3 regions of the Neomicrococcus aestuarii genome follow, and region 2 is predicted to be linked to each of the others. Evidence: predicted binding sites of a transcription regulator. Region 2 holds the regulator's gene; each other region holds the start of a gene.
What was found. The regulator LexA, encoded in region 2, represses DNA repair genes until DNA is damaged. The targets are predictions, from matches to a motif close to TCGAACANNTGTTCGA.
Positions count from the first base shown of each region.

Region 1 (6,549 bases), 180 kb from region 2:
TCCCGCAAGAGCTCCACGCGTCGGAGCGTGTCCACATCCGAGTGCAGGTATTGGACCTTGACACCATTTTCCGTGAGGTAGTCCGTGAGATCTTCCGCCATGCGCTTGGTCAACGTGGTCACCAAGACACGTTCGTTCTTGTCCGTACGCGTGCGAATCTCGTCCAGCAGATCATCAATCTGGCCCTTCGTGGGCTTCACAACGATCTCCGGATCAACCAAGCCAGTCGGGCGGATGATCTGCTGCACCACACCGTCAGCCTTGCCAAGCTCATACTTTCCAGGCGTGGCGCTCAAGTAGACCGTCTGTCCGATGCGCTCGAGGAACTCATCCCACTTGAGCGGACGGTTGTCCATAGCGCTCGGGAGTCGGAAGCCGTGCTCCACCAAGGTGCGCTTGCGGGACATGTCACCCTCATACATGGCGCCGATCTGCGGAACCGTTACGTGGGACTCATCGATAACAAGTACAAAGTCATCGGGGAAATAATCGAGTAGACAGTGCGGCGCGCTACCCTGCGGACGACCATCAATGTGACGTGAATAGTTCTCGATACCGTTGCAGAAACCCATCTGCTGCATCATCTCGAGATCATAAGTGGTGCGCATTCTGAGGCGCTGAGCCTCCACCAGCTTGTTCTGGCTCTCGAACTCCTTGAGCCTCTGTTGGAGCTCATCCTCGATACTGGTGATCGCCCGGTTCATACGGTCCGCTCCAGCGACATAGTGCGATGCCGGGAACACGTACATTTCCTGCTCTTCACGAATGATCTCGCCAGTGAGCGGATGAAGCGTGTAGATGTTCTCGATCTCATCGCCGAAGAACTCAATCCTGATGGCTTGCTCTTCGTACATCGGGATGATCTCCACAGTGTCTCCACGGACCCGGAAGGTGCCGCGGTGGAAGTCCATGTCGTTGCGCGAATATTGCATCTGTACGAACTGCCGCAGCATGTCATCACGGTTCAGCTCGGCGCCCTTGGTCAGAGTGACCATTCCGCGGATGTACTCCTCCGGAGTACCGAGACCGTAGATGCAAGAGACCGTCGCGACAACCACCACATCCCGGCGCGTGAGAAGCGCATTCGTTGCCGAGTGACGCAAGCGCTCAACTTCTTCGTTGATGCTTGAATCCTTCTCAATGAACGTGTCCGTCTGGGGAACGTACGCTTCTGGCTGGTAGTAGTCGTAGTAGCTCACGAAGTACTCCACCGCGTTATTCGGCAGGAGTTCTCGGAACTCATTAGCCAGCTGCGCCGCGAGGGTCTTGTTCTGGACCATCACAAGCGTTGGGCGTTGAATCTGCTCGATGAGCCACGCCGTCGTTGCGCTCTTACCGGTACCGGTGGCGCCCAAAAGGACGACGTCTTTCTCGCCGTTGTTGACGCGCTCTGCAAGTTCCTTGATGGCTTGTGGCTGATCGCCGGCCGGCTGGTACTCGCTGATGACCTCAAAGGGTGCAACTACACGATTGATCTGTTGGGCAAGACTCATGTGTAAAAGGCTACGCCTCCGTGCCTGTGTAGATCCCCCACTGGTGACTGTTTTCGCTAACAGAGGTGGAAGTTGTCCACATTCTTGTGCTGTTGCTTTCGGAGTGGCTGCTGGACGAGTCAGGCTGGGTACATGGAATCACGAGAGGAATTCTCTGCGGAAGAAATGGGCCAGGCTGAGAGGGAGCCTGGTCCCGAAGTTGCGTCTGGAGTTGCATCTAAGGTCGCATCTGGAGGTGCGCCTAACGTTGTTTCTGGAAAGGCCGCTAGCCGTGCGCTCTCTTCTACTGCGACGACTGAGGGTGACGTTGCGGACAAGGACGCGATGAGCGCAGAAATCTTCGAGCAGCTGTTCGACTCTCTTCATCAGGCTGAGGTGGCGCGCCGCCAAGCTGATGCCGAAATTTTCCGTGTCACATCTGAGATCGTTGAACTAAGCGCTCGTGACTCCTCGCAACTCAACGAACGAGGAACCCTCAACTTCGAGAGACTCGCCATTCCGCCACGCCCCGGCATGATTACGTCCGTGCGCGCTGGCGTGGGACCGGGACAAATGGCCGAGCTTGCAGTCACCTATCATTTGGCTCAAGAGCTAGATATTTCAGAGTACGAGGCGGCGGCCTTGATGCGCAGGGCGCATTCAGCAGTTCACGTGTTTCCCATGCTTCAGCAAAAGATTTCTGCTGGTGAGGTACCGCGCCGGGCCGTTGAGCACGCGATCGACGAGATTGAAAAGATCACTCCGCCGCCTGTTGATACGCCTCTTCCCGATGAGCAGGGCAACTACCACCCTGACGAACTCACGCGATTTGAGAACGACGTCAAGGCAGCGCAAGAACAGGTCGAGGCGATGAAAAATCAGCTTGCGTCCTTCCTTGAGAGTCGCCTCACCGGAAAGACCGCCTGGCAAGTCAAGAAGTTGGCTGAGAACTGGCGAAAAAGACACCATCTCAAGAGTCCAGCGGCTGCTCATAAAGTTGCCCGAGAGAACCGCTTCATCTCAATTCAGTCCGGCGACGACGGAATGTCATATGTGAACGCCTACATACCAACCGTTGCGGCTGAAGCACTCCAGCGCCGACTTGACAAAGCAGTAGAACAAGCCCGGCTCAAGGATCCCAAGGATCCGCGATCTACCGATGAAACGCGTACCGATGCCTTCCTAAATCTCATTCTGCCGAGTCCTGCAATCCGTAAAGAGCAGGAAATTCAAGAAGCTCAAGGTCGCGAACCGGAATGGATTACCGATGAATCATGGCTCGAGAGCATTTCTGCAACAATTGCCGTTCTGATCCCGTCAAGTGTATTGACCGGGGTCCAGGGAGCGCCCGCAACGTCCAATCTCCTGCCGGAAAGCCATGAGAATCCGGCCGCCGCTCTCGCTCCGGAGAACCGTTGGGCTGAAGGTGAGAGGTTCGGAACGATCGATCCGGACTCTGCGAGGGAACTGGCACGACGGGCAACGGTATGGCGCCGACTCATCGAAGATCCGCTCAATGGATCGGTGAACGGAATTGATACATATCAACCGAGTCGCGAACAACGAGACGCGTTACTGTGGCGGGATCGATTTTGCAGGGTTCCCGGTTGCCAGCGACCCGGGCGATCCTGCGATGCCGACCATTTGCACGAAGCCCAAGATGGCGGGAAAACAACCTTGGAGAACCTAGCTCTGCTCTGCAGAAAGCACCATCGCCTCAAATCACTGGGTCACCTGCGCATCCGCTCTGGAAAAAACGGTGAGCTGACCATCACGGACAGGTTTGGGCTCAGTGTGAAGAGTCGCCCATGGGAAAGTTTGGACGATTCGCCGACAAGAACATTTCGCCGACGCTCCTATCGGTCACTCAATGATGCTGCTTAGCAAGCGTCACTTCTGGAATGTTGCCTCGGTAATGCTCATTGAGCTCTACCAACGCGTGCCCTTTTTCTTCCCATTAGGGTTCAACAGTGGACCCTCCGAGAGCCGTTCCATGGTGGCTCCGGAGAGGCTCTGAACAAACGTGAGCGCTGCAGCAACCGCAAAAATTACTCCCAGACCGGCCAAGATGCCGCTGAGGATTACCGTCATCGAATATGGGCTCTGTCCCGAGACAAATTCCGCTCTGCCACCTAGCAGCAGCCAGAAGACTAGTGCAATCGCCCAGCAAACGGTCATTGCGACGACGAAGCGGCGAACCCACTTCATACGTTGCAATTTGTAAGGCCCTGGAGCTGTACCCCGCCCCGGAATAATTGGCTGTTGTTGACTCATCTATCTTCACTCCTTTGGACACCAGCAGGTGACTCATTAGCTACGTGCTCGTTCCAAAAACGATCTACGGAATCTTTTAGGTCTTCTAGAGAACCTGAATTGTCGAGAATGACATCGGCGATCTTCGCCCGCTCACTGTCTGACGCCTGCGCACTTATTCGAGCAAGCGCGTCCTCCCTCGACATTCCGCGGTCCTCTGTCATGCGCCGGATCCGTTCCTCGATCGGCGCTTCAACCACTACGACGATGTCAAAGCTCTTTTCCTGACCCGTCTCTACCAACAATGGGATGTCTTGAACGATGACAGATCCGGCTGGAGCAGCCGAGATCAAGCGTGCCGATTCTTCGCGGACCCTAGGATGCACAATCGCATTCAGTTGTTCCCGTTTCTGCTCATCTGAGAAGACTATTGCACCCAGAACTGGCCTATTTAGGGTTCCTTCTGGCGTGAGAACCTCAGGACCGAAACTTGAGACAATGTCCTTAAGCGCCGGCGTTCCCTTGGCAACAACGTCACGAGAAATCTGATCTGCGTCGATCAATATGGCGCCAAGTTTCTGAAAGCGACGCGCTGCCGCAGATTTTCCAGAGGCTATGCCGCCGGTGAGGCCAATCATCAACCGTTTCTTAGTCTGCGATTCGGTATTCACTCAATAGACTTTAGAGCATGTCCTCTTCCACCTCCGTCGCCTCGCAGCATGTGTATTGGGTGCCGAAGGAAAGCACAGAGACTATCCACGAAATAGACATCAAACGATCCCGTTTCATTGCTTACGCCAACCGAGTTGAGAGCGTAGATGAATCCCGCGAATTATTAGGCCGAATTCGCCGTGCACACTTTGATGCCAGGCATCATTGCAGCGCCCTCAGTATTGGTTCGAAGCGGGAAATTCAACGAAGTTCTGATGATGGAGAGCCTTCGGGAACCGCCGGGGTGCCGATGTTAGACGCGATTACCCAGCGAGCCATGCCTGATGGAAATAACACTCTCAGTGACGTGTTCGTCGTAGTGGTGAGGTACTTCGGAGGAACGTTACTAGGAGCGGGTGGACTGGTCCGGGCGTATTCCGAGGCCGTATCACGTGTACTGGACGAAATGCCCCTGAATAAACGGGCACTTGTGCAGAAGTTCTCGGTGTTGACCACGGCAGCCGATGCAGGTCGACTGAACTTTGGCCTAAGAAATCACGGAATTGAAGTACTTGATACCAGCTACGGCGCCGATAGCGTTCGAATAGAAGTCGGAGTATTCCACGAACCGGAGGCTATCTCCCGGCTACATGAGGTCGTTGCGAGTATTTCTTCGGGAAGCGCACAAGTGGACGCAAGAGAATCTACGTGGATTGATCTGGGAAGGTAACCGCAGTGACTGATGGCGGACAAGATATGTACAACCTAGATCTTCTGGGCCAAGACGTTTCGCAGGGAGAAATCACCAGGGACTTCGATTTCAGTGCTCTGAGTCGGTGGCCGGAACCTGAGGCCGACAATCTGCAAGGCTCTGATGCCACCGATGAACTGCTTCTCGACACAGCCGATATCCTCTCTGCGCTGACGCGCAGCAACGGGCAAGACGAACTTAGAATCGTCACGCTCAATGACGGCTTTGGAGCACTATCCTTGCCACTCCAACAGTTCGCCCGAGGAAACTCGCTCAACTGGACCATCACAGCCTGGAACGATTCCCTTTCACGCGAACAGGCAATCAGCAACAACGCGACTCAACTTGGCCTTCCTTCCCCTGTTGCCACACAGCTGAAGCTACAGGAGGTGGTGAGCGGCGCCGTCGTCATCCTCATTCAGGCACCTCGTTCTCTGAGCGAGCTACGGCAATTAATCGAAGCCACCGCTCTAGCCGCAAGCGCAGACGTGTTGGTGCTCGTTGGAGGGCGGCAAAAATACCTCACGCTGTCGATCAATGACGTGCTAGGCGAGTATTTCAATGAGGTACGAGCGGGACGCGCTCGTAGCAAGTCAAGAGTCATCGCAGCAACAGGCAAACGACCACTTCCGGAAAACTATGTCTCAGCCTTTCCAGTACGGTCAGAACCCAAGACACTAGCGGGTATCCCACTGAAATTGGCCGCCTACGGCGCAACCTTTGGTGGGACGAACATTGATCCTGGCACGAGGTTCTTCCTAGAGACCCTAAAGCTCACCTTTGGCGATTCCGCGGAATTTCCTGACTCCATTGTCGATCTTGGCTGTGGAAATGGAACCATTTCAAGCTTCTTCCCGCTTCAATTCCCAAAATTCTCAGGACGCATGCTTGCCACCGACTCATCGCGCGACGCCGTGGCTGCGACTCAAGAAACAGCAATCCTCAATAACGAGGCGGACCGTGTAGTCGCCGTCCGGGACGACGCCATGAGCACGTTTCCGGATAAGTCTGAAGAGCTAATACTGCTCAATCCGCCGTTTCATGTGGGGAACACCGTCGACCCCAACATCGCACTCAAACTCTTCAGAGCCTCCGCGCGCGTATTAAAGAACAATGGTGAACTTTGGTGTGTGTGGAATTCACACTTGAACTACAAGCATGACTTGAACAGGATCGTCGGGCCAACCACTGAGATCGCAAAGAACAGGAAGTTCACGGTCACACGATCACTCAAACGTGCCTAGTCCCCTGTCTGTCCGTCAAGTCTCTCGCGCAGAAGATCCGCGTGCCCAGCGTGTCTGGCGTACTCCTCGATCATATGAACGAGAATCCATCGGAACGTCATATCCTCTTCCCCGGCACTAGGCCGCGCAACCCGGGCAGATAACGTGTCAATCCTGGATTGAATACTCCGTGACGCAT
Region 1 is NZ_JACHDR010000001.1:542,187-548,735, reverse strand. It holds gene uvrB (excinuclease ABC subunit UvrB) at 1-1,493, opposite strand, end outside; gene HD598_RS02415 (HNH endonuclease signature motif containing protein) at 2,046-3,356, shown strand; gene HD598_RS02410 (hypothetical protein) at 3,402-3,563, opposite strand; gene coaE (dephospho-CoA kinase) at 3,743-4,396, opposite strand; gene HD598_RS02400 (IMPACT family protein) at 4,414-5,106, shown strand; gene HD598_RS02395 (class I SAM-dependent methyltransferase) at 5,112-6,371, shown strand; gene HD598_RS02390 (DinB family protein) at 6,368-6,549, opposite strand, start outside.
Region 1: HD598_RS02415 (HNH endonuclease signature motif containing protein) is a predicted target of LexA. The motif match lies at 1,834-1,849, and genes of this name have one in related genera.

Region 2 (10,127 bases):
CGCGGAAATGTGCGGAAACGGCGTCCGCGTCTTCGTGGCCTTTCTGATCGCTCAGGGCCACGTAACCCTCGAGCACGGTGACGCCCTCACCATCGGAACGCGTGCCGGCGTCAAGCACGTGGTGCGCACCGACAACGGATTCTCCGTGGACATGGGACCCTGGGAGTTCATCTTCCCTGAGGCGGCCGAGGAAAAAGCCATTGATTCCCTCGTGCAGACGCGCGGTCTGGACGTGGACCGTCCGGCGCTGAGCGTTTCCATGGGCAACCCGCATACAGTCGTCGCGCTTGCTGATGAAGACGAGCTCCAAGATCTGGACCTCACCCGTATCCCGAGTGTCCGTCCGCTACCACCGCACGGAACGAACGTCGAATTCGTGGTGCCCGCCGAACCGCTGGTGTCCCACGGGGTCGGAAATATCGCTATGCGCGTTCACGAACGCGGCGTCGGCGAGACGCAGTCCTGCGGCACAGGCGCTTGCGCTGCCGTGGTGGCGACGCGCCACTGGGCTGCCGGAAACACTCCGGATCAGAATCAGGCCAGCGAATGGAACGTGAATGTTCCGGGCGGCACGGTAGTAGTGAAGTTCATTCCGTCCCCGGACGGTTCAGAGCACGTGGAACTGAGTGGTCCTGCGCAGATTGTGGCCCGCGGAGTGATTGCCGGAAACGCTTAAACGTCGCCAGAGGCGAGTCTCTATAGGGTCTCGCCTCGCCGCGCGCGGCAACTTCCTGTAGCGGCAACTTCCTGTGGACTTCAGGCGCTTCGGCGCTGAACCGAAAGAATCCGGAAACCCTTATCCGTGGTGAGGCGATCAACCTTGTATGATGCGCCCAACATCCCGGCCAGCCACGTCTGGAGTGAATCCGCCCCGAGGTTCTTCTGCACTACTAAGTAGGCGATGCCGCCAACGGTGAGCCGCGGCAGCCACTGCTGCATGATCGAGTGAAGGACGTCCTTGCCCACGCGAATGGGCGGATTGGACCAAATGAGGTCGAAAGTGACATCCTCCGGCAGCGACTCCGGAGAGTGCACTACCACGTTGGTTAGTCCCAACGATTGTGCGTTATCCGCGGTGAGCTGGCGCGAGCGTTCGTTGACGTCAATGCCGTACACGGTGGCTGCGGGCGACTCGAGGGCCATCCGCAACGTGATGGGTCCCCAACCGCAGCCGATGTCCAAGAAGGTGCCGTCCGCCGGCGGCTTCGGCGCGTGCTTGAGCAGGATGGCAGTGCCCTTGTCCACGCCGGCGGGGGAGAAGATGCCGTTGGAGGTTGCGACGCTCACGCGGTGCGTATCGCTGAGCTCAACGGTGATGGTGCGGCGCTTTTCGGGCGTGTTCGGTTGATCCGAGAAATAGTGTTCCTGACTCATAGCTGTTTCAGATTAGCTCACAGGCACCAGAATGGCCTCGCCGAGAGCGAACAACGAGGTTGGACGGCCTCGCGAGCCGAGTGATAGAGTTTTCTCTATGATTTTGACTCAGCGCGTATACACCCGCATCCGATTCGTAGGTTAGCGCGGCGCCGCAGTCATGTGCGCCGCCTCCGGCGCACGTTCACATTCCTCCCATGACGGGAGATGTCACTTTCTCTGAGCTCTCTGACAGCGTTGACGCTGTTTGTCGGCTTCAGGAAGTTCGCGCGTTGGGCCCCCATTTTCACCAGACCATCGCATCTATTCACGCATTCATTCAGGGCATTTATCTGCCGCCAGTCGCGTTGTCATCAGTACAGAAATCACGCACGCCGGTATCCTGAAATGCAGTATCACGAAGGACTCCATGACCTCCCACAATTCATCACATCAGTCGGATTCTCAGGCCGCGCAGGAAGCCGCTGAGAAATCCGAACGCGAAATCCAGGCCGTTATTGACCGGATTTTGGCGCACGACGACGCAGCCTCGCCTTCGCAGGACGGTTCCGGACATTCCCCGGAGGACGGCGAAGAGCTCGGCGGAACGTCGTCGGCGCTGTCGCGCGGGCGCGCTCAAGCGCTGTCCAGTCTTGATCGCGAGCACTCCGAATGGGACGGCGATCAGCAAGATCTTGCGGAACGTCGCGCCTTGCGTCGCGTCGCCGGTCTGTCCACCGAACTTGAAGACGTCACCGAAGTTGAATACCGCCAGTTGCGCCTCGAGCGCGTGGTGCTTGCCGGTATTTGGTCCGATGGCACCATCGAGGACGCGGAGAATTCCTTGCGCGAACTCGCTGCTCTCGCGGAGACGGCGGGTTCGGAAGTTCTCGATGGACTTTTGCAGCGGCGCATGAAGCCGGACCCAGGAACGTTCTTGGGCTCAGGTAAAGCGCAGGAACTGCGAGAGATCGTCGCCGCCGAAGGCGCGGATACCGTGGTCATTGACTCGGAGCTGGCTCCTTCACAACGACGTGCCCTCGAAGACATCGTCAAGGTCAAAGTTATTGACCGCACGGCATTGATCTTGGACATCTTCGCGCAGCATGCGAAGAGCCGTGAAGGTCGCGCCCAAGTGGAACTCGCGCAGCTCGAATACCTCTTGCCACGTTTGCGTGGTTGGGGTGAATCGATGTCCCGGCAGGCCGGTGGTCGTGTTGGTGCTGCTGGGGGCGGCATTGGTTCTCGTGGCCCGGGTGAAACGAAAATCGAGCTCGATCGTCGTCGTATTAGAACCCGCATGGCGAAACTGCGCCGCGAAATCCAAGCCATGAAACCGGCTCGCGAAGCTAAGCGAGCCAACCGTAAGCGCAACGATGTTCCGTCTGTTGCCATCGCGGGCTATACGAACGCAGGCAAGTCCTCGGTGCTGAACCGATTGACCAATGCTGGCGTCCTTGTGGAGAACGCGCTCTTCGCAACCTTGGATCCCACGGTTCGTAGGACGCAGACGGAGGACGGTATTGAATACACGCTCACCGACACCGTCGGTTTCGTGCGTTCCTTGCCCACGCAGCTGGTCGAGGCCTTCCGTTCCACGCTTGAGGAAATCGGGGATTCTGACCTGATTCTTCACGTCGTGGATGGATCGCACCCGGATCCGGAAGGACAGATTCGTGCTGTTCGCGAAGTGCTTCGGGACATCGATGCACAGAACATCCCGGAGGTCATTGTCCTGAATAAGGCCGATGCCGCGGATCCTTATGTGCTCGAGCGCATCAAGAACCGCGAACCGCGCACTATGGTGGTTTCGGCTCGAACCGGTTACGGAATCGAGGAGCTTCTTCAGGAAGTGTCCGAGTCCATTCCACGTCCCGGCGTGGAGCTGGATGTGGTGATTCCGTATCAGCGTGGTGACTTGGTCAGCCGTCTGCACGAGCAATCGGCGGAAATTATCGCCATGGATCACGTGGAGGAGGGTACTCGCATGCATATCAAGGTGCGCCAGGACTTTGCGGCCGAGCTGGAACCCTTTGTGGTAACTCCTTCGGAGGGCGCTACCCAAGCATGATCGATGAGGAGCTGAACGGCGCCGAGCGCGTTGATGAACTGCTGACGCTTGCCGTGTCCAAAATGGGCGGGCAAGCGCGTTCCGGGCAACACGAAATGGCCCAAAAGGTGATCGAATCCTTTGAAAAGGGTGGGCACCTTTTGGTCCAGGCCGGCACCGGAACGGGAAAGTCTTTGGGGTACCTGGTGCCCTCGATTTATCACTCGCTCAGCGCCGAGAAGCCCATCATCATCTCCACCGCTACTCTGGCGCTCCAAAGCCAGATTGTGGGCCGTGACCTTCCGCGGCTCTTGAAGAACCTGGAACCCGAGTTACCTCGTCCCGTGGATGCGGTCCTGCTGAAGGGCCGCTCCAACTACGTGTGCAAGCACAAGCTGGGCGGGGGATACCCGGAGGAGCCCACGGATGCGCTGTTCGATTGGGCCGACGGTGCGGCCGCCGCTCCCCATCAAGCTGCCTCGCCTTCGAGCGCTCTGGGGCAAGAAATTGTTCGTTTGCGGGATTGGGCTGAAGACACCGAAACCGGTGACCGCGACGAGTTGACGCCCGGCGTCTCGGACAAGGCCTGGCGCCAGGTGTCCGTCAGCGCGATCGAGTGCCTAGGGTCGCAACGCTGCCCTATGGCGGAAGAGTGTTTCAGCGAGTTGGCCCGTAAAAAGGCTGCGCAAGCCGACATTGTGGTCACCAACCACGCGCTCTTGGCGATCGCCGCTTTCGAAGGTCTTGCCGTCCTGCCAGAGTTCGACATTGTGGTGGTGGATGAAGCCCACGAGCTCGAGGATCGTGTCACCAATTCGGTGACCAAGCCGCTGTCCGTCGCCACGATCTCCGCGGCTGCCAGTGCGGCACGCAAGCACGCCAAAGTCATTGTGGAGCCACTCGAACGAGCCAATAGAGCCTTCGAGGAATCCGTCTCTAGCGTGTCTGATGGTCTTTTGCCACGCGGTATTACCGAGGAGCAACGAGAAGCGCTCACCATGGTGCGGGAGGCCGCCCGCGTGGTTGCCTCGGATATCAAGATTGACTCTGCGAATCCGGACGGAGCCATGCAGATGGCGAAGTCGCAGATCATGTACATCGTGGAACAAGCCGAGCGTCTCTTGGAAGCTTCTCCCCAGTACGACGTCGTGTGGGCGGCTCGCCCGCGCGAGTTTGTGCCTGGTAGTGGGTACCAGTCCGCATCAGAAGATTCCCCCGCAGTTCTGCACGTCGCCCCACTTTCTGTGGGAATGCAACTGAGGGAGGGGCTCTTCGCAGATCGTACCGTCGTGCTCACGAGCGCAACGCTAGCGATTGGCGCGGCGTTCGATACCGCCGCCGGAAACCTTGGGCTCAGAGGCGATGGTGCGCCGTCGTGGTCCGGAATCGACGTCGGCAGCCCGTTTGACTACTCCAAGCAGGGTGTCCTCTACGTGGCGAAGCACCTTGACGCACCCTCGCGAGACGTCAACCCACGCACATACGACGAGATCGAGCGATTGATCAACGCCTCCGAAGGCGGAACGCTCGCCCTCTTCTCCTCCCGCCGAGCGGCCGAAGAAGCCGCCGAAGAACTGCGGCGTCGCGTGGACTATGACATTTTGTGCCAAGGCGAATCGAGCATGAAGGCACTCGTCGAAGAGTTCTCTGAGAATGAAGCTACGTGTCTCTTCGGCACCATGTCCTTGTGGCAAGGCGTTGACGTCCCGGGCACCTCATGCCGACTTGTCATCATTGACCGAATTCCGTTCCCGCGCCCCGACGAACCCCTCGTGAAGGCACGCACACAGGACGTTGATCGTCGCGGTGGCAGCGGCTTTATGAGCGTGTCCGTCAGTAGCGCGGCCACTAAGCTGGCGCAGGGTGCTGGCCGTCTGATTCGTTCCACGGATGATCGTGGCGTCGTCGCAATCTTGGATTCTCGTCTCGTCAGCCGGCGCTATGGAGGGTTCATCAAGGCGTCCCTGCCGCCAATGTGGTCCACCACGGATCCCGACGTCGTGACGGGTGTCCTTAAACGACTAGCGGCCGCCGCCAAGAATCAGGCGACGACCGCTTAGAAGCGACCCTTTCGAAGCGACCGCTCAGTAAAGACCGCTCAGTAAAGACCGCTGAGAAACGAAATTAGAAATGAAACACGGATTGCTGCGAGCTAGATAGCGCGTAGGACGGAAACCACGCGACCCATGATGGTGGCGTGATCGCCCAAAATCGGTTCGTAGTTCGTGTTCTGCGGCAAAAGCCACGTGTGACCATCGCGCTGACGGAACGTCTTGACCGTGGCTTCATCGTCCAGCAGAGCCGCAACAATGTCTCCGTTATTGGCGGAGTTCTGGCGACGAACAACTACCCAGTCACCGTCCGCAATGGCGGCGTCGATCATTGAGTCGCCAGCGACCTTCAGCATGAAGAGTTCGCCTTGACCGGTGAGAACTCGCGGCAAGAGCATGGTGTCTTCCACCGACTGCTCGGCAAGAATTGGTCCGCCGGCGGCGATACGTCCCACGAGCGGAACGGCGACGAGATCGTCGTTATCTACGAAAACGGTGCGGCCTTCAGGTATAGAGGCGGACGTATCAGAGTTCTGGACCGAGGATTCCTTGGCGAAAGCTTTTTGCTCTTCAGCCCACTTCTTAGCCTCGACCTTTTCGATCAGCAATTCGATAGCACGGGGACGGTTAGGGTCACGACGGATGACTCCACGCTGCTCGAGCTGTGCAAGCTGATAGGTCACGCTGGAAAGCGATGCTAGTCCGGCGGCGTCGCCGATCTCTCGCATGGTGGGAGGGTAGCTGTTTTCTTCGATCAAACGATGAATGACATCAACGATCTGAAGCTGCCGACTGGTGAGTCCTGGGAAGTGCGCGTTGGCACGTTCCTGAATCTTGGTCATTGTCCGCCGTGTCATGTTCCGGTCCCGTCTCTTGCCGTCGATTGACGTTCCATCTTTTGACGAAAGTCCCCGAGTTTGCCTGCTGAATTCGGAATCTATGTTCTAAGTGTCAGTACCCGTGAGGACACTAGTTCTAGCAGCTTCCGTTGCACTAACACTACGGTACCTGCGCACGTCTTTGAAAGATTTGTTCGAGTGTGTCTCGACAATCATCGAAGATACGTGCTAGAAATGTTCTATAGGTTTTCGAAGCAGTATTCGAGGCGGGGCGAAAAGTCGCCCAAGTCTTCGAAAGAATGAAGGGGAGAACAATGACTATTGCCGCAATTTCATCGCCGTTCCGCGCGACTGCAGGCCGCTCGTCGTTGACCGATTTTTCGAAAGCACGTCCTCGCACGGCACAGCGACCGGCGAAGCTTCAACTCACCCGCAAGGGCCGTCTGGTGTTCATCGGGATCCCGTCCATGACCTTGGCAGCCGCCTTGCTGGCGCTCGTTGGGCTGTTCACCAGCCCCGTGCTGGCAGGATCCACGGCACCTTCAAGTGTTGACGCCGTCCAGGTCACCGTCTTGCAGGGTGACTCCTTGTGGAGCATCGCTGAAGCAGTGGCTCCAGGTCAGGATCCCCGCGAAACCATCGAACAGATTCAGGAATTGAACGTCATCGATGGCAAGACCTTGCGCGTTGGTCAGGAAATTTTCGTTCCGGTTCACCCATAACCGAACTTCGCCACTGGAACGCCACTGGAACTAGGACCACTGGAACTAGGACCACTGGAACTAGGTCGGTCCGCGGGGAATGGGGCTGGCCTGGAGCCGGCCGGGAGTCAGTGTAGCGACAGATATCACTACGTGCATTCCAGTCATGACGACTCAAAATTCCGGTCCGCTGTTCGTCTTTGCCTAGAATTGACTGGTGAATCAGTCAATGGATCCTTTTGAACGTCTGCCGCTTCGGGACAACCTTCGCGGACTGAAGCCGTATGGTGCGCCACAGCTTGACGTGCCGAACATGCTCAACGTCAACGAGAACACTCATCCGCTTCCTGTTGAAGTACGTGATTCCATTGCCGAGGACGTGCGCGCAGCAGCTGCGAACCTCAATCGCTACCCGGACCGCGAGTTCTCAGAACTACGCGAACGCCTGGCCGGCTACTTGGGGCACAACCTAACAGCCGCAAACATCTGGGCCGGCAACGGTTCCAACGAGGTTCTCCAGCACATCCTCCAAGCGTTCGGTGGACCAGGCCGCTCGGCCATGGGTTTCCCTCCCACCTACTCGATGTACCCGCTCCTTGCTGCCGGTACCGACACCGAATACATCAAGGGCGTCCGTGCAGACGACTTCGAACTAAGCGCCGAGTCCGCAGCTCAGCAGGTTCGTGAAGCACAGCCAAACATTGTCTTCTTGTGCTCGCCCAACAACCCCACCGGCACCGCACTTGGCCTTGACGTCATCAAGGCCGTGTACGACGCAGGGGAAGCCTCCAACGCCATCATCATTGTGGACGAGGCTTACGCAGAGTTCTCCCACGTCGGAACTCCTTCAGCACTCACCTTGCTCGAGGGCCGTGAGCGGTTGATCGTCTCTCGAACCATGAGCAAAGCTTTCGCTCTGGCCGGCGCGCGTTTGGGTTACATGGCCGCAGCGCCATCTGTCGCAGATGCCATGCGCCTAGTGCGCTTGCCGTACCACTTGTCAGCAGTAACCCAAGCAACTGCTAACGCAGCACTCAAGCACGTTGATGCCTTGTTGGCGAACGTCGAAGACATCAAGATGCAGCGCGATCGCATTGTCGACGAGCTCAAGCGCATGGGCCTCCAGCCAGCCTCGAGTGACTCGAACTTCGTCTTCTTTGGCGGCCTCGAGAACCCGGCACTCGTGTGGCAAGAACTCTTGAACCGCGGCGTACTGATTCGCGACGTGGGCATTCCAGGACACTTGCGCGTCACGGCTGGAACGGAAGCTGAAACCACCGCATTCCTGACCGGCCTCGAGGAAATTCTCGAAAAGTCTCAGTCGGACGCTGCGCCGATAGAATAGATGTAGGTCCCGGAGGCAACCCATACCGTCCTCCTCATCAAGCGCCGCGTGACTCAAGGTCCGTGCGCGAGTTGGTCACCCGTGGCGGTGAGACCCCGCTGGTCGTAAGACCGCCTAACCGAAGGAATTCATGTCTGCCGAATTGTTGAGCGGCCGTAGTGCCCGTATGGAACGCGCGACGAGCGAGTCGAGCGTCGTAGTGGAGCTGAACCTGGACGGCACGGGCCAGTCCAACATCGATACCTCGGTACCGTTCTACGACCACATGCTGACGGCACTGTCCAAGCACTCCCTGATTGACCTGACGGTCAAGGCCACCGGTGACACTCACATCGACGTTCACCACACGGTAGAAGACATCGCCATCACTCTGGGCGAAGTCCTGAAGACCGCCTTGGGAAACAAGGCAGGCATTCGTCGCTTCGGCGAAGCCACCGTTCCACTGGATGAAGCCCTCGCCAACGCCGTTGTGGACATCTCTGGTCGTCCTTTCATTGTTCACTCGGGTGAGCCGGCAGGTCAGGAGTACCACTTGATTGGTGGCCACTTCACGGGTTCGCTGACCCGTCACATCTTTGAGGCCATTGCTTTGCACGCCGGCATTTGCATGCACATCACCCTCATCGGCGGCCGCGATCCGCACCACATCGTGGAAGCACAGTTCAAGGCTTTCGCTCGCGCGCTACGTCAGGCAGTCGAGCTGGACCCACGTATTGGTAATGCCATTCCTTCCACGAAGGGCGCTCTCTAGGATGTCCAAACCCTCCGTTACCGTTCTGGACTACGGCTCCGGAAATGTTCGCTCCGCCGTTCGCGCCCTCGAACACGTGGGAGCCGAGGTCAAGCTCAGCCGCAACGCTGACGATGTCCTGAACGCCCAGGGACTCTTGGTGCCAGGCGTGGGAGCCTTCGCAGCTGTCATGGACGCGCTCAAAAGCGTTGGTGCCCTCAACTGGATCGGCCGTCGCGTGGCTGGAAACCGCCCCGTGATGGGCATCTGCGTAGGCCACCAAATCCTGTTCGAAGAAGGCGTTGAACACGGCGTTCGCACCGAAGGTATGGGGGAGTGGCCCGGCAAGGTAGAGCTCTTGAAGGCCGACGTGGTTCCGCACATGGGCTGGAACACCGTTGAACCGGCTGAAGGTTCCCAACTGTTCAAGGGCATTGAGGATGAGCGCTTCTACTTTGTGCACTCCTATGCCGTTCAGGAATGGAACTTTGACGTCGCGCAACCGCGCATGAAGCCACCTGCCGTGACGTGGTCCCAGCACGGTGAGAGCCGCTTCATCGCTGGGGTCGAGAACGGACCGCTCAGCGCCGTCCAGTTCCACCCGGAGAAGTCCGGCGACGCTGGCGCGCAACTCCTGCGGAACTGGCTGGAAACTCTCTAATGTGGTCCATTGTCCTGATGGCCGTTGGCGGCCTGTTCATCGGCGGAGCGCTTTCGCTGCGTCAACAAAAGGCCCATATCTCGTGGATTATCACCGCGGCAGCCCTTGCGATCGTTTCGCTGGGCGCAGCGTGGGCGCTGACCTACAGCAACTAACACACCTTCATTCTTAGCAAGACTCAAAAGATCGGAATATTCATGGACACCAACATTCTTGAGCTCCTCCCCGCAGTTGACGTTGCGGACGGCCAGGCTGTCCGCTTGGTCCAGGGCGAAGCCGGCAGCGAAACCGGTTACGGCGATCCGTTGGAAGCCGCAATGGCGTGGCAGAACGACGGCGCCGAGTGGGTTCACTTGGTGGACTTGGACGCCGCTTTTGGTCGCGGAAATAACACGGA
Region 2 is NZ_JACHDR010000001.1:361,700-371,826, forward strand. It holds gene dapF (diaminopimelate epimerase) at 1-676, shown strand, start outside; gene HD598_RS01635 (class I SAM-dependent methyltransferase) at 757-1,374, opposite strand; gene hflX (GTPase HflX) at 1,784-3,424, shown strand; gene HD598_RS01645 (ATP-dependent DNA helicase) at 3,421-5,463, shown strand; gene lexA (transcriptional repressor LexA) at 5,556-6,311, opposite strand; gene HD598_RS01655 (LysM peptidoglycan-binding domain-containing protein) at 6,608-7,015, shown strand; gene HD598_RS01660 (histidinol-phosphate transaminase) at 7,224-8,339, shown strand; gene hisB (imidazoleglycerol-phosphate dehydratase HisB) at 8,470-9,090, shown strand; gene hisH (imidazole glycerol phosphate synthase subunit HisH) at 9,092-9,730, shown strand; gene HD598_RS01675 (hypothetical protein) at 9,730-9,885, shown strand; gene priA (bifunctional 1-(5-phosphoribosyl)-5-((5-phosphoribosylamino)methylideneamino)imidazole-4-carboxamide isomerase/phosphoribosylanthranilate isomerase PriA) at 9,928-10,127, shown strand, end outside.

Region 3 (6,549 bases), 430 kb from region 2:
GCGCCTTGGTGATCCAGTTGGTATCAGAGGCGTTGGCCGGTTCCGCGGTGGGTGCAGGAATGTCTGCGTCTGCGGTGCGGTCAGCTGCCGCGGTGGCCGTCCATGGTGCACCCGTGATGACGGGGCGGAACTCCATGTTCGCGGAGGCTTGGATCAGCTCACGAGTCTTGGCGTCCGGAGTGCCCGGCATGGAAACAACCACGTTGCGCCCGGACTGGGTGGTGATTTCGGCTTCCGAAACACCTGTTCCATCCACGCGCTGGCGGATGATTTCCACGGCCTGGTCCAGCTGCTCTTGGGAAATTTGGGAGTCGCCTTGAACGCGCGGCGCCAGAATCATCTGGGTGCCACCTTCAAGATCGAGTGCGAGCTTGGGAGCCCACGTGGTCTGGTTAGTGAATACACCCGCTGCGAGCAGTCCGCCCAGCAGTACGTGGATGATCGCCAACCATATAAGTCCGGCACGCGCGTGGCGGACTGGTTGAGTCAATGCCATCTAACAACAACTTTCACAGTGACGGAATCGAGCGCACTAGTGGTTGGGTTCAACACTCTAGTGCGCTCGATTCTCAGAGAAATTTAGGCCTTGTTTTCGCCGTCGCGACGCGAATCGTCAATCACGCCATCCGTAGCCTGGGTCTCCGTCGCGGAAGGCGTGGAGTCCTCAACTCGTGGCTGCGGGGTGATCGAGGAAGCGTCATCGGGAACCACAACGTTCTCGGTGGATTCCTCAGCAACAACCTCATCTGGGGTGACAACCTGGCCCACCGCTTGCGTGTGCACGGTAGCGAAGTTACCTGGCGAAAGCTCCAGCTCTACCTTGTTGCCGGCCTCGTCAATCGAAACGACGGTACCGAACAGACCGAAGGTGGTCATGACCGTAGCGCCGGGGGCAAGGCTGGACTTGATCTTCTCCTGTGCCTCACGAGCCTTCTTGCGGCCGCGGAACATCATGAAAATCATCAGTGCCAAAGCCGCGAACAGCACCAGCGTGAACGGATCAAAGCCGGTTGCTTGGGTCGTGGAAGCTTGGGCTACAACGGCGAGAGGCGCCACCATCAGGGAAGTCAAGAATTTGTACCTATTCGTCTATCGTCGGCGAGCCGTTACGGTCAGATGCGCGTGAGTTTGGGGTCACATGCAGAGTACGGCCGTGGCCATTCTATAGGTCACACCTTAACGAACCCTCCACGGCTCACGGAGGACGACGACGCAGCTCGCCTTAGTCTTCCGCTTCGGCTTGGTCGTCGTCGAAGGAAATATAGGTCTGCCCGGACAGGATGGCATCCTTCGGCATGGTCAGACCGAGGTGCTCCCACGCTTGCGGGGTCGCGATGCGCCCGCGCGGGGTGCGGCCCAGTAATCCTTCACGCACCAGGAACGGTTCGGCCACGGTTTCAACCGTTTCCGTTTCCTCGCCTACCGCGATGGCAAGCGTGGACAGACCCACAGGTCCGCCACCGAACTTGGTGCACAGAGCATGCAGGACGGCCCGGTCCAGCCGATCCAGTCCCTTCGCGTCGACTTCGTACATATCCAATGCTGCGGAGGCCGCACGCGCATCAATCTGTTCAATCCCGTGCACAAGCGCCCAGTCACGCACGCGGCGCAAGAGGCGGTTGGCGATACGGGGCGTTCCGCGGGAGCGGGAGGCCACTTCATAGAAGCCCGCGGAGTTCACTTTCAAATCCATGAGCATGGCGGAACGGCGCAATACCAGTTCAAGCTCGGGAACCGAATAGAACTCGAGGTGTCCGGTGAAGCCAAAGCGGTCACGGAGCGGGCCAGGTAGTAGGCCAGCGCGCGTGGTGGCACCGACGAGCGTGAACGGTGGAAGGTCCAGCGGGATGGCGGTAGCGCCGGCGCCCTTACCCACCACAATGTCGACGCGGAAATCTTCCATGGCCATATAGAGCATTTCCTCAGCGGGACGGCTCATACGGTGAATTTCGTCCAGAAAGAGCACTTCGCCTTCGCTCAGGGAAGACAAGATAGCCGCTAGGTCTCCGGCGTGCTGGATGGCCGGTCCCGAAGAGATGCGCAGTGGCGCGTTCATTTCGGCGGCGATGATCATGGCCAGCGTGGTTTTGCCCAGGCCGGGAGGGCCGGAGAGCAACACGTGATCGGCGACGCGCTCACGAATCTTGGAGGCTTCCAACACCAGTGAGAGCTGTTTGCGAACGCGGGGCTGACCCACGAAGTCGTCCAGATTCTTAGGTCGAAGCGCAGCTTCAATTACTCGTTCTTCTGGTTCGGCGCCAGAGGCTGTCAACGGTACTTCGTCGCTCATCAGTTGCGTCCTGTTGCGGAGTTACCCAGGGTACGCAACACTGCGCGAAGAATTTCTGGGACGGACCCGCGCTCGGCAATCTCAGGCTCCGTCTCCGGGAACTTTGCCAGCATGCGCTTGGCGTCCTTTTCCGACCAGCCCAGTCCCACGAGCGCCTCGGTAACTTGTGGCTCCCATGGGTTCTCCCCCACGACGACAGAAACGATGCCTTCGTCCTCGCCCGTCGGTGCGAGCTTGCCGGCAAGCTCCAGCACAATGCGCTGGGCTCCTTTGGGGCCAATACCGGGAACCTTCGTGAACGCGGTGACGTCCTTGGTGGTGGTGGCAATACGCACGGCTTCGGCTGAATGTACCGCGAGGATTGCCAAGCCAATGCGTGGGCCTACGCCGGAGACGCTAATGAGGACCTCAAAAACATCGCGCGATCCCCCATCCGCGAAACCGTACAGATTCATGGAGTCTTCGCGGACCACCATGTGGGTGTGCAGCGTGGCTACCTCGCCCACCGTGAGTGCGGCGAGCGTGCTCGGAACTGAATGCACTAGCATTCCGAAGCCGTTGACGTCGATCACCACATGTGACAAACCAACATGGGTAACCGTTCCCGTCAGAGTTGCAATCACGCCTTCACCTTTCACTGTGCTGAGTTTTCACTTTTCTGCGCCTTCAACAAGCTGTGCGCACTGAAGCGACTTCAGAACAGGTAGAACTCAACAACCTTTAGAACACATCTACGAAAACCGTACTCGATGATGAGTGCTTTTAGCGAGAGCGGGTTCGGCGTGCCGTCGCTTCAGCGGCCGCCCAGGCCTTTTGCGCGGGCGTGAGGGCGCTAGCGGAGTGCGAGGACGCGCTGGCTTGGGAGCCCGGCGCTGCACCGCGCCACCCGTGCGTGATCGCCAGGGCAATGGCGTCGGCTGCGTCCGCGGGTTTCGGGACTTCGGTCAACCGCAGAATCTTGGTCACCATCTTGCCCACCGCATCCTTCGAGGCTTGGCCGCTGCCGGTGACAGCGGCTTTCACCTCCGTGGGGGTGTGCAGGGCTACGGGAATACGACGACGCGCGGCTGCGGCAATCACAATGCCTGAGGCTTGTGCCGTACCCATGACGGTAGAGACATTCGTTGAGGCGAACACGCGCTCGATGGCCACCACGTCTGGCTTGTACTGATCAAGCCAGGCTTCAATCCCTTGGTCAATCCTCAAAAGTCGCTCGTCGAGCGGCTGATCGGCGGTAGTGCCAATGACGGTCACGCCGACCAGTTGCGTGCGCCGATTCGTTTCCACGTCGACGCACGCTAAACCGCAGCGAGTAAGGCCGGGGTCCACCCCGACTACTCGAAGGGTCACTGGGTTAGTCTTCGTCCAGCTCGGCCATGACGTCAGCGGAGATGTCTACGTTGGAGTAGACGTTCTGCACGTCATCCAAGTCTTCCAACGCGTCCGCCAGCTTGAGGAACTTGCGAGCAGAATCTGCATCGAGTTCAACCTGCATGGAGGAGACGAATTCAACTTCGTCGGTCTCGTACTCGATGCCAGCTTCTTCGAGGCTAGACACCACGGCACGCAGATCCTGTGGCTCGGAGTGAACTTCGAAGTTCTCTCCGGAGTCCTTGACCTCTTCAGCGCCGGCTTCAAGCACAGCCATGAGAAGGTCATCTTCGGTGAGCTCGTTCTTCGGCAAGTTCACGACGCCCTTGCGGGTGAACTGATAAGAAACGGAACCTGGATCGGCGATCGATCCACCGTTACGGGTCACGGCAAGGCGCACCTCAGAGGCGGCGCGGTTCTTGTTATCCGTCAAACACTCAATAAGAAGTGCGGAGCCCTGTGGGCCACGTGCTTCGTACATGATCTCTTGGTAGTCAATAGACTCACCGGTCAGACCGGCACCACGCTTGATCGCGCGGTCAATGTTGTCATTGGGCACAGAAGTCTTTTTAGCCTTAGAAACGGCAAGTTCCAGAGCAGGGTTGCCGGACATATCTGCGCCACCGGCGCGAGCAGCAACTTCGATGTTCTTGATGAGCTTGGCGAAAGACTTGGCGCGCTTGGCGTCGATGACAGCTTTCTTGTGCTTAGTGGTTGCCCATTTGGAATGGCCTGACATGCCTAAGCTTCCCCTCGTATGATCTTGATGAACAATTCGTGAACGCGGCGCTCCCCCGAAACTTCAGGATGGAAGCTCGTCGCGAGCAGATTCCGCGAACGGACTGCGACAATTCTAGTAGCATCCAGCGCGGGCACCGGGACGCTAGCGAGGATTTCTACGTTCTCTCCCACACGTTCCACCCATGGCGCACGGATAAAGACTGCCTTGAGGGGTTCGCTGAGTCCCTTGAAGTCAATGTCTTCTTCAAATGAATCCACTTGGCGTCCAAAGGCATTTCGGCGCACGGACATATCGATTCCGCCGAACGTCTGTTGCGGGTTTCCCTTGAGATCGTGGGCGGGATCCACAATGTGATCGGCCAGCATGATCAATCCGGCGCAAGAGCCGTAAACGGGAAGACCGTCTGCGATCGCGTCTTTGATGGGCTGCGCAATGTCGAAGGAACGGGCTAACTTGTCGATCGCGGTGGATTCTCCGCCGGGGATGATCAGTCCGTCGAGTCCGGTGAGTTCCCGCGCGCGCCGCACCGGCACGCTGGATTGTCCTAAATCGTCAATCGCGCGAAGGTGTTCGCGAAAATCGCCCTGCAGGGCAAGTACTCCAATGGTGGTCATGGTGTGTAATTATCCTGCCTTGCACCGTCTTCATCCGCACCGAGCTGATTCACGGTGGTTGTGGTGCGTTCCAAACTTGCTGAGTCTTCGGACGACGTGGTGCAGATTTCGTCCGTTCCCAGGGCGCACCAGCGGTCGGGTTCGCGTGCCATGATGTGCGCGGTCCAGGCGGGAGCTTCGGTGTTCCACGTGCCGTCGTCGTCCTTCATAAATCGAAATCGAACCGTAAGTCCTTCGCGGTTCACGGCGAGATCGGTCGCGTGACGGGCCACCGAATTTCCCAGGCCGTAGACCAACCAGGTGCCGTCATACTTCTCGATGGGAAGCACCGAGTGCGTGTGATGTCCGTAGACGGCGTCGAATTCCCCGGAAGCGGCCAGTGCTTTGAACGTTTGTTCTTGAGAAGCCGACGGCGTGGAGACGTATTCGGTGCCGTCGTGTGTCCCGGCGAGCACCACATCAGCCCCGGCTTCGCGCGCTGCTTTGGCTTTCGCAATCATGCGGTCCGTATTGATCATGTCGACCCGCCACGATGCGTCAGCGCGGAGCCCGTTCAGACTGAACGTTCCCACCACAATGGCCACTTTGACGCCGTTGGATTCGAGGACGAGCGGCTCCTCCGCCTCACTCGCCGTCCTATAAGAGCCGGTGGTCTCTAGCCCGGCAGCCTCCAAGGTGTCGAGAGTTCGAACCACGCCCTCGGTCCCCGCGTCGACCGTGTGGTTTGACGCCGTGGAGCACGCGTCGTATCCGGTTTCCTTTAGCGCCTCGGCAATATCGGGCGGAACCGTGAAACTTGGGTATCCGCGGTACGGTCCGCCTTCGGGCGCGAGCGGCGTTTCCATATTGCACACCCCGATGGCTTCGTCGGGAAGCAAGGGTTTGAGACCGGCTAGCAAGGGCGCGAAATCGTAGCTACCGTCGGCCTGTTCGGCGTTCTCCCACAGCGGCGGGTGCAGCAGCACATCCCCAGTCAGTACCACATCCACGCACTCACCCGCACCGCAATCTGACGCCTCACTTTCGCTGCTGTCAGAACTGACGCTGGCCCCGCCGGAACTGAGGGTTGCGCTGGGAGTGGAGCTGGCGTCGTCGTAATTTCCTAGAGAGGACGACGGCGCAGCTTGCTCCCCTGCCGAGCATCCAGTGAGCGCGTTGGTGAGGATCAGGAGGGCTGCCGCGACGTTGCGGGCTGGGTGAGAGATGTTATTCACGTTTCGAGCCTATCGGGAGGAACAGATTCGGCACGCGAGCGGCGCCGTTAGTGGCTGGCGTCCGGTGGGTGTGAAAAGCTGGATGGCATGACCAACGCCTTCTTTGAGCCGCCCAGCAACGAGTACCTCGTTCCTGACTTCGCAGCACTTTCCGCCGCTGACTACGTCGAAGCCATCAAGGAAGGAATCGCGCGTCACACGCGCGAGATCCAAGAGATCGCGCAGGATCCCACGCCTGCAACCTTTGAGAACACTTTTGTGGCGTTGGAGCGTTCCGGAGCTTTGTTACGCGAGGCCGAAATGGCGTTCGCGAACGTG
Region 3 is NZ_JACHDR010000001.1:791,102-797,650, forward strand. It holds gene secD (protein translocase subunit SecD) at 1-496, opposite strand, end outside; gene yajC (preprotein translocase subunit YajC) at 580-1,071, opposite strand; gene ruvB (Holliday junction branch migration DNA helicase RuvB) at 1,223-2,290, opposite strand; gene ruvA (Holliday junction branch migration protein RuvA) at 2,290-2,913, opposite strand; gene ruvC (crossover junction endodeoxyribonuclease RuvC) at 3,053-3,640, opposite strand; gene HD598_RS03505 (YebC/PmpR family DNA-binding transcriptional regulator) at 3,645-4,400, opposite strand; gene pdxT (pyridoxal 5'-phosphate synthase glutaminase subunit PdxT) at 4,403-5,017, opposite strand; gene HD598_RS03515 (CapA family protein) at 5,014-6,231, opposite strand; gene HD598_RS03520 (M3 family metallopeptidase) at 6,319-6,549, shown strand, end outside.
Region 3: ruvA (Holliday junction branch migration protein RuvA) is a predicted target of LexA. The motif match lies at 3,012-3,027, and genes of this name have one in related genera.